2 regions of the Lysinibacillus sp. NPDC094177 genome follow, and region 1 is predicted to be linked to the other one. Evidence: riboswitches for the same ligand, from Rfam matches in the RefSeq annotation. Region 1 holds a riboswitch; the other holds the start of a gene.
What was found. A riboswitch is a leader RNA that binds a small molecule or an ion and turns the genes downstream of it on or off. The one in region 1 is predicted to bind cyclic di-GMP.

Region 2: linked by a shared signal. The riboswitch ahead of ACQKNC_RS01095 (amidase) and the one ahead of ACQKNC_RS20355 (methyl-accepting chemotaxis protein) in region 1 are both predicted to bind cyclic di-GMP.

Annotation. Positions count from the first base shown of each region.
Region 1 covers NZ_JBNNTW010000018.1:31,484-35,704, reverse strand. Annotated here, with positions in the region: gene ACQKNC_RS20355 (methyl-accepting chemotaxis protein) at 140-1,879, opposite strand; cyclic di-GMP riboswitch class I at 1,982-2,067, opposite strand; gene ACQKNC_RS20350 (hypothetical protein) at 2,536-2,733, opposite strand; gene ACQKNC_RS20345 (DUF1456 family protein) at 3,060-3,557, opposite strand; gene ACQKNC_RS20340 (alpha/beta-type small acid-soluble spore protein) at 3,763-3,960, shown strand.
Region 2 covers NZ_JBNNTW010000001.1:229,098-233,318, forward strand. Annotated here, with positions in the region: gene ACQKNC_RS01085 (saccharopine dehydrogenase family protein) at 1-365, shown strand, start outside; gene nspC (carboxynorspermidine decarboxylase) at 362-1,501, shown strand; gene ACQKNC_RS01095 (amidase) at 1,546-2,433, opposite strand; cyclic di-GMP riboswitch class I at 2,477-2,565, opposite strand; gene ACQKNC_RS01100 (DUF6366 family protein) at 2,803-3,009, opposite strand; gene ACQKNC_RS01105 (chemotaxis protein CheW) at 3,231-3,719, opposite strand; gene ACQKNC_RS01110 (M20/M25/M40 family metallo-hydrolase) at 3,745-4,221, opposite strand, start outside.

The DNA of each region.
Region 1 (4,221 bases):
AAAACGAGAACATTGAAATTCAATGCTCTCGTTTCATCTTGTCTACAAAAGAATAAATGTAAAATAATACAAATCGATAAATAAAAGTTGATTTCACTTTGTCTTCAATTTCCTCGTAACTCCGTGAAAAATCAACACATCATTCATTCTCCAATTTGAATTTTGCTACAAGTACCTGCAATTCTTCTGCAGTGTTTCCTAATGAATACGATGCCTCTTTCACCTCTTGCATAGTTGTCAATTGCTCTTGAGTTGCATTTGACACATTAGACGAAAATTCAGATGACTGCTCCGTAGATTGCTTAATATTATTGACAGATGCTGCAACTTCCTCCGAAGAAGCAGAAATTTGTTGAGATGCAGCCGAAATTTCACGAATCTGACTTGCAACTTCTTCTGATGAAGCGAGTATTTCTTTAAAGATTTCCCCTACTTCATTTGTAAACTCCATACCAGCCTTTACATCTTCTTTACCTTTTTCCATTACAGCGATAGAAGCGTTAGAATCAGCTTGGACTGTACTAATTAAATTGTATATTTCCGTTGCAGATTGTGATGATTGTTCCGCTAATCGTCTAACCTCGTCAGCGACAACAGCGAAGCCTTTCCCGTGCTCTCCTGCTCTAGCAGCTTCAATTGCCGCATTTAATGCTAGTAGGTTTGTTTGATCGGCTATTGCTGTAATAAGACTTACAATATCGCTAATTTTTTTCGTATTGATATGTAATCCGTTTATCGTTGTCCCTATTTGTTCAACAGAATCATTAATCAATTCCATTTGTGCAATGACTTTCTGAACAATATGGTTTCCACGTTCTGAAGCTTGAGAAGCAGAAATAGATGATTCAGCAGCTGTATTAGCAGAGTCAGCAATTTGCTGGATGCCTGTCGCTGTTTCCTCCATAGCAGCAGCTGTTTCCTCAGTCATAACCATTGAAGCCTCAGAATTTTGCGTGATTTGCCCCATGTCTTGAGCAATATTTGTTGCACTATTATATGTCTGTGCTGCATTAACAGTTAGCTGGTTAGCTGCTGAAGATACATTATCAGATGTATTTCTAATATTTAAAATGATATGTTGTAAACTTGAAACCATCGTATTAATAGATTCAGATAAACTTCCGATTTCGTCCTTCGTTATTTCTAAATCCACATTTACTAATTCCCCATTCGCTACTTGATTTGCAGCATTTACTACTTTCTTAAGTGGTTTTAATAGACGATCAATAACTATGTAAAGTAAAACTAATAAAATTAAAATTCCAATAACAGCTATAACAATCTGTTTTATAACACTGGTTTTAATGATCGTATTTATGTAGTCCGCAGAATAATCAATACCTAATAATGCAATGAGCTTTCCATTGTCATCTTTAATTGGGCTAAATACAGTTCGCCATGAACCATAAGGGTCTTGGTAAATATCGGTTACCTCAGTACTATTATTCTCAATTGCCAAATTAGCTGTTTTCACATGTTCATCTGCTAAATCAGTATCGACTTCACCAGCTTCATTTATATCGTTCAAATTAGATGTATAGCCTATCGGTTTAATACCACTTGCATCCTGCACATCCCAAATATAGCTCCACCTCATAATTCCTTGTTCTTCTTTAATCTTATCGAGTTGTTTTTGAACTTTCTTAAATATAGCATTAGTCTCTCCCTTTTCAGTCAATAAATCTTTAATATCATCACTATCAAGATTCATAGCTGTCAATAAACCAACACTTTTTAACTCTTGTTCTAAATCACCAGACATTCGATTGTTTAATTCTCTAATACTTTGCGTAGTAATAATAGCAATTAGAAGCAAAACAATAATAGAAACCGTTAGTAAAAGTTTGTATTTTAATGGAACATTTTTCAACAACTTCATGATTATTACTTCCTCCTTTATCGTATTTTTGGCAAAAAAATAACCTATTTCAAAAGAAACAGGCATCAAAGAATATAACTAGCAATATATGTACTTGACTAGTACTCCTGCTTAGCCAGCATAGCATACACTACCTTAGACCTATAACTTCGCGTCTCTACCTAACAGTAGATTTACCCATCTTTTCCCTCACAAAATTAACATAATGGGTAAAAGTAGTCAATGTCACTAGATAAAAATACACATATTTTTTACAATTTTAATATTATAAAATGAGTACTATTACATAATTTTCTCAGCTCATCCATAATACTCTTCAGAGACATCCGCCGGAAACTTTAGGCCAACACGACGTCGGTCACTCAGGCGTTTTCACAGGATGTGAAGTTCTTAGCCTGAGTTCCTCTTTTCAGCAGATGTTTGTTCACCCACTGAAAAGTAACTTAAACCCGCGTTTATCTCACCACCTATTGAGGGGAGACTTCTGTACCAGTCGCTACGCTTTCGGTCAAAAGACTTTTGTAGCTACCGTTTCACTTACGTTACATAAAACATTTGCTGAAAGAAGTTAAAAACAGCTACAACGTAATATTGTAGCTGCTACTATAATTTTAAATAATCAATTACCCCTAAATGATTATTCATATTAAAGATCGTTATCTATTTAGTACCATGACTAAAACTGACGGTATGAATGATAAAGCAAACATGCATGAATACCACATAGATGTACGGCGTAATGAAAAACGAACTTTTTTCTTTTCTGCATAAAAAATATCTAACATAACTGAAGCAACAACAAGTGGGATAGTAACACATGCGATAGCAACTAATAAAATGTCTAAACCAAACATAAAAGCACCCCTCTGTTCGTGAACATTTATTTTCCATCTTTGTGACAACTTTATGTCAATATTAGTGTACACAATTTCGCCACAAGTTGTCAATTAGATTTAACTAAGAAAAAAATGCTTTTTATAGAAAATTTTCATCACAACAAAGGTATTTACGTAAGGATTTCAAAAAAAAGCAGCTACAAATTCGCAGCTGCTTTGTTAATCATTAATATATTGGATGTTTACTAAAATTCCCACTTGATTATTCAGGAAAGAACGTTTATTATAGCGCCTTGACTTAACGCTTCTTTTTAATAAGGAACAGACTTTAATATTGAGCCATTTTACTCTTCTCTATATTTATATGTCAGCCCTCTTAAAAAATTTCTCACAAAGCGATCGCCACATTCTTTATAATTACGATGACTTGGACTTCTTAAAATGGCACCTAATTCGCCTTTCGAAACGCTAACGCCTCCGTCATATAAAATATCGAGCATTTCCTCACTCGTTAAGGCTAACGCAATCTTCACTTTCTTTAATAACATATTATTAGGGCTTTCTTTCCCAGAAACAGGTAGTGGTCCTTCTAGCTGACCAGACTTAGGCTTTTGCGACCCTCGTTTAAATGTAATAAATCCATTTAAAAATGCCTCTACCATTTTATTATTACATTTGATGTATTCTTCTGGTGCTTCTTCCTCATCATTAACTTTAATAAGCATGTTCAATACTTCTTCCTTCGTAAAGTCCATGCCGCCTAACTTAAAAATTTCAACCATATCTTTATTTTTGATATCTAGTGCATATCTTAAACGAATTAATATATCATTGTTCGTCATTTAAAAAACCTCCATTTTGACTGTAAAAGCGCTTCTAACAATCCTATCCTCGAAACTGAAGCATACTTTATTATAGCAGAGACATACACAATTTTAGCTAGCTTTCCAAAAGTTACTTTCTATAGTATTTAGAATGTGCATTTTACTTTTTAACATGTATGATTAGCTAACTCTCGACCATTCTAATCTCAAGGAGGTGAGATAAATGGCTAATCGTAGTTCAAATAAGCTTCTAGTTCCTGGTGTACATGAAGCTGTTGATCAATTGAAATATGAAATCGCACAAGAATTTAATGTACAATTAGGGCCAGAAGCCTCTTCTCGTGCAAACGGTTCAGTCGGAGGAGAAATCACAAAACGCCTCGTAGAAATGGCTGAAAAACGTTCAAAAGGTTTATTATAATAATAAATTTCAAAAAGAACGAATCCCTTTTTTAAATTGGAATTCGTTCTTTCATGCTTTAACATCTTTCAGCGGGTGTCCAAACATCTGTACCTGTCGCTACGCTTTCGCACAGAATGAACCCCTTTTGCTGACGCTACGTTAGCACTGCGCTTTCGCACAAAAAACATCTGTTGGCCTAAAGCCTCCGGCGGATGTCACGGAATCGAAAAGGAGTTCTTAGAGGATGTTAGCCTAAAATCATCGCACCCATGCGATAAC
Region 2 (4,221 bases), on a different contig from region 1:
CTGTACTACCTGATCCAGCATCACTTGGACCACGTACAAAAGGGAAAACAAATATCGGTTGTATCGTTCGCGGTCTAAAAGATGGCAAAGAAAAAACTTATTATGTGTACAACGTATGTGACCACGAAGAATGTTATAACGAGGTTGGTTCACAGGCGATTTCTTACACAACTGGTGTGCCAGCAATGATTGGTGCGATGCTTGTGATGAACGGTGAATGGCGTAAACCAGGCGTTTGGAACGTCGAAGATTTCAATCCAGATCCATTCATGGATGCGTTAAATAAATGGGGTCTACCATGGCAAGAAAGCCACAATCCAGAATTACTTGACCTTGATTTAGAAACGAAGGAATTAAGCCGATGAAACCAATTGATTTTTCAAAAGTTCCATCCCCTTCTTACGTAGTGGATGAGCGATTATTAACAAAAAATCTAGAGCTTTTAAAATCGATTCAAGATCGAACAGGCTGCCGTATTTTACTTGCCTTAAAAGGATTTTCAATGCATTCAACATTCCCATTAGTGGGTGAATATTTAGCAGGGATTACGTCCAGCTCATTATTTGAAGCACGATTAGGTTATGAAAAAATGGGCAAAGAAGTGCATGTCTATGCACCAGCTTACGTAGAGCATGAAATGGACGAGCTTCTTGGCTATGTTGATCATATTGTGTTTAATTCATTTAACCAATGGAATCAATATAAGGACAAAGTAAAATCTGCTGGTAAAACAATTGAATGTGGTATTCGTATCAATCCTGAGTACTCTGAAATTGAAACGGCCCTTTACGACCCTTGCTACACGAATTCTCGTCTTGGCACAACTTTAGCCAATTTCGACAAGTCACAGCTTGAAGGTATTGATGGTTTACACTTCCATGCAATGTGTGAGCAAAACTCAGATACTTTAGAGCGTATTATACAAGTTGTCGAAGAAAAATTTGGTGATGTCTTACATCAAATGAAATGGTTAAACTTTGGTGGAGGTCATCATATTACTCGTGACGATTATGATGTAGAAAAGCTTGTGAATGTCATTAATTACATTCAAGACAAGTATAACCTTCTCGTATATTTAGAGCCAGGTGAAGCTGTTGCCCTTAATACAGGTTATTTAGTAGCAACTGTTCTTGATGTGCAGAAAAACGGTATGGACCTAGCAATTTTAGATACATCGGCGACTTGCCATATGCCAGACGTTCTAGAAATGCCATACCGTCCAATGATTATCGGTTCAGGTCAACCAAATGAGCTAGCTTACACATATCGTCTAGGCGGACTTACATGTCTTGCTGGTGATGTGATAGGTGATTATTCATTTGAACAACCTTTACAACCAGGCGATCGTCTAGTATTCACAGATATGGCGCATTACTCAATGGTAAAAAATCATATGTTTAATGGTGTTAATCTTCCATCAATCGTTTCTTATAACGATGAGGAAGGCATTAAAGTCATTCGTGAATTTAAATTTGAAGACTATAGCGGTCGACTTTCGTAAAAACAAAGAAAATCCTCTCCAACTTATTGTTGGAGAGGATTTTTTTACGGCTGCATATTCATCCAACTATCAACATGATGAATGGCAAAACCATTATAGCTTGTTTTATTGGCATAATACTTATGAACTTGTGCTAACTGTTTATTCATGTAAGCTTCTCCATTATCATAGAAGGTAATATTTCTCCCTTCATCAGAGGCTCCGGTTTCTACACCAATAATAATTGATTTATTTACTTTATTTGCATAGTTTATTTCATGTTCAACAATTTTTATTATGTCTTTAGCGGTATCTCGATAGGCCATTATCGAAACACTTTCCACTTGGTCAATTACCCAATCCGCTAATAAACCTTGCCCAAATGGGTTATTGTATGTAATTTCGTCAAACCAAAATGGCATATCGACTTCTAATGGCAATTGTAATTGATCGGTATCCCCTTTCGCTCTAGTAAGAAGCGTTTGATAGGATTCAATCGTATTTACTTGGTTTGAGCTCCAACCACTATTTAAGTAGGGCTCTACATCGAGATGAACTCCAGAAAATTGCTCTGTTGCTGATGCATTTTCATTATATGTATGTAACCAGTCAAACAGCTGATCCTGCATTTTATAGCCATCTGTTGAAACCCAGTTTGCAGAACCATCTAACGCATATACTTTTATACCTTTTGCTGATGCTTTATCGATAAAACTTTTGTAATAGTTACTTGCTATATCACTATTAATTTGTAAATATAATTTATTTACCTGCTTACTTTCTAAAAATGAGAGTACTCCTGATTCATCTTCGACAATCTTTGTCGTATCCCACAACCAAGTAGCCCTATCTTGCACGGCCTTTGCGTCTACCTTTCCCATTGTTAATCCTAGTGTACTTACAATTGTTACTATAAAAACAATGATTGCTTTTGATAGTGAATGACTTACCATATATTACATCTCCATTCTATTCGCCGAGGCTCATAGAACAGAACCTGGCAACCTGACAATCATGCACTAAAATAGTGTTTAGACTCATGGCTTTGCGTCCTTCCCTTTCGGTGAAGTTTGCCTTTTACAGTAGTTTTCTTGCTTTACATAATACGACGTTGGAATGAAAATGTCTGTAGGTAAAACGCATAATTTTATTAACAACTTTCAAATAAGTTAATAAGAACACAGGTTATTTTTACTATATCAGCATAAAAACGTAGTAGTGATGATCAAGGTGAACATATTGGATGAATGATATGGAAGATGTATGTGTAGCAATTGAGAAAAAAGGAATGCAAAATTAGATAAAGATTCCTTTTGATATCTTTAACTGAAAAATAATTTATATGTAATGTATCCTATAAATAACACTAAAACTAACACTACCGTCTCTTTCCAGCCCATACCATTTAAATTTCCGCTAGTTCCCCTATTTATTCCATCGTTTAAAGAACCTGTAGCATTGTTTTTTAATTCAGTTTGTTTTAAACGCTCTCTTTTTTCTTCTGGTGTTTCCTTTTTCTTTGAATCCATATGACAAAACCTCCCCTAAATTAATGTTTACTTTTTATACTATAGAAAGACATATCCATTTTTATGCTTATTTGTAATGTGGCTTATTGGACGCCTCCAGGAAAGTGCGCCCAGTCGAAATGGAAAAGAGGTTAAAAAGAAAGACAGAATCACAAATTTGTAATTCTGCCTAAAACATCAACTATGAAGTGTTGTATTGGATTTATTAATCCTATAAAAACTCATGCCTCTACGTTTTCTTTTTCATTTTCAAGCATTTTGTGTAAATAATTTATTATTTCACGTATACCTTCTAATGAATTCACAAGTATTTTCGGGTCAACGTATGTGATCATACGATTTTCAAGATTAGCCACAGCTGTAAAGTATCGTGTTTTTGAATAATTGACAAGTCCCATTTGCTTTAATACCGACTCATCAAAATCAAGAATTTCACGAGCTTCCGTTACAAGTAATCCATAATTTACAACGTCCGTATTCAACACAATAACCCGTGCTGTTGCAGCATTAGAAGAACGATTATAAAGAATACGCTCAAAATCAAGCACAGGTACGAGCTCGCCACGAATTCTTGTAAAGCCTAGAAGATAATTAGGCAAATGAGGAATCGGTGTTACATGCTCTAGCTTTTCAATCGAAATCGCTTGTTCCACAGGCACTGCATATTCCTCTGTACCACAAGCAAAAACTACTGCCTTTACACTTTCCATGCGTTCACTTCCTTCGATTCTGTTGTTATTTTTTCGCAGACTCTTTAACGATTTCAACAAGTAAATCTGCTAATTTTTCTAATTCTTCTACTGGGATTTTTTCATTTGTTGTATGAATGTCCTCGTACCCAACCGACAGATTTACTGTTGGGATGCCAAAGCCTGCAATAACATTAGCATCGGAACCTCCGCCTGAAATGCCAAGCTTTGGTGTGCGGTCGATGTTGTGTGCAGCTGCCATTGCCACTTGAACAACTTTATCATTTTCTGTTACACGGAATCCAGGGTACATTAGCTTCACTTCTACTTCAGCTCGTGCCCCTAATGAAGCAGAAACTTGTTCAAACGTCTCTTGCATATGCTTAGTTTGTGCATCTAGCTTCGTTTTGTCGATAGAACGTGCTTCTGCTAGTATTGTTACTTCATCACATACAATATTTGTTGCCTGACCACCCTCAAAGCGACCGATATTTGCTGTAGTTTCTTCATCCAAACGACCAAG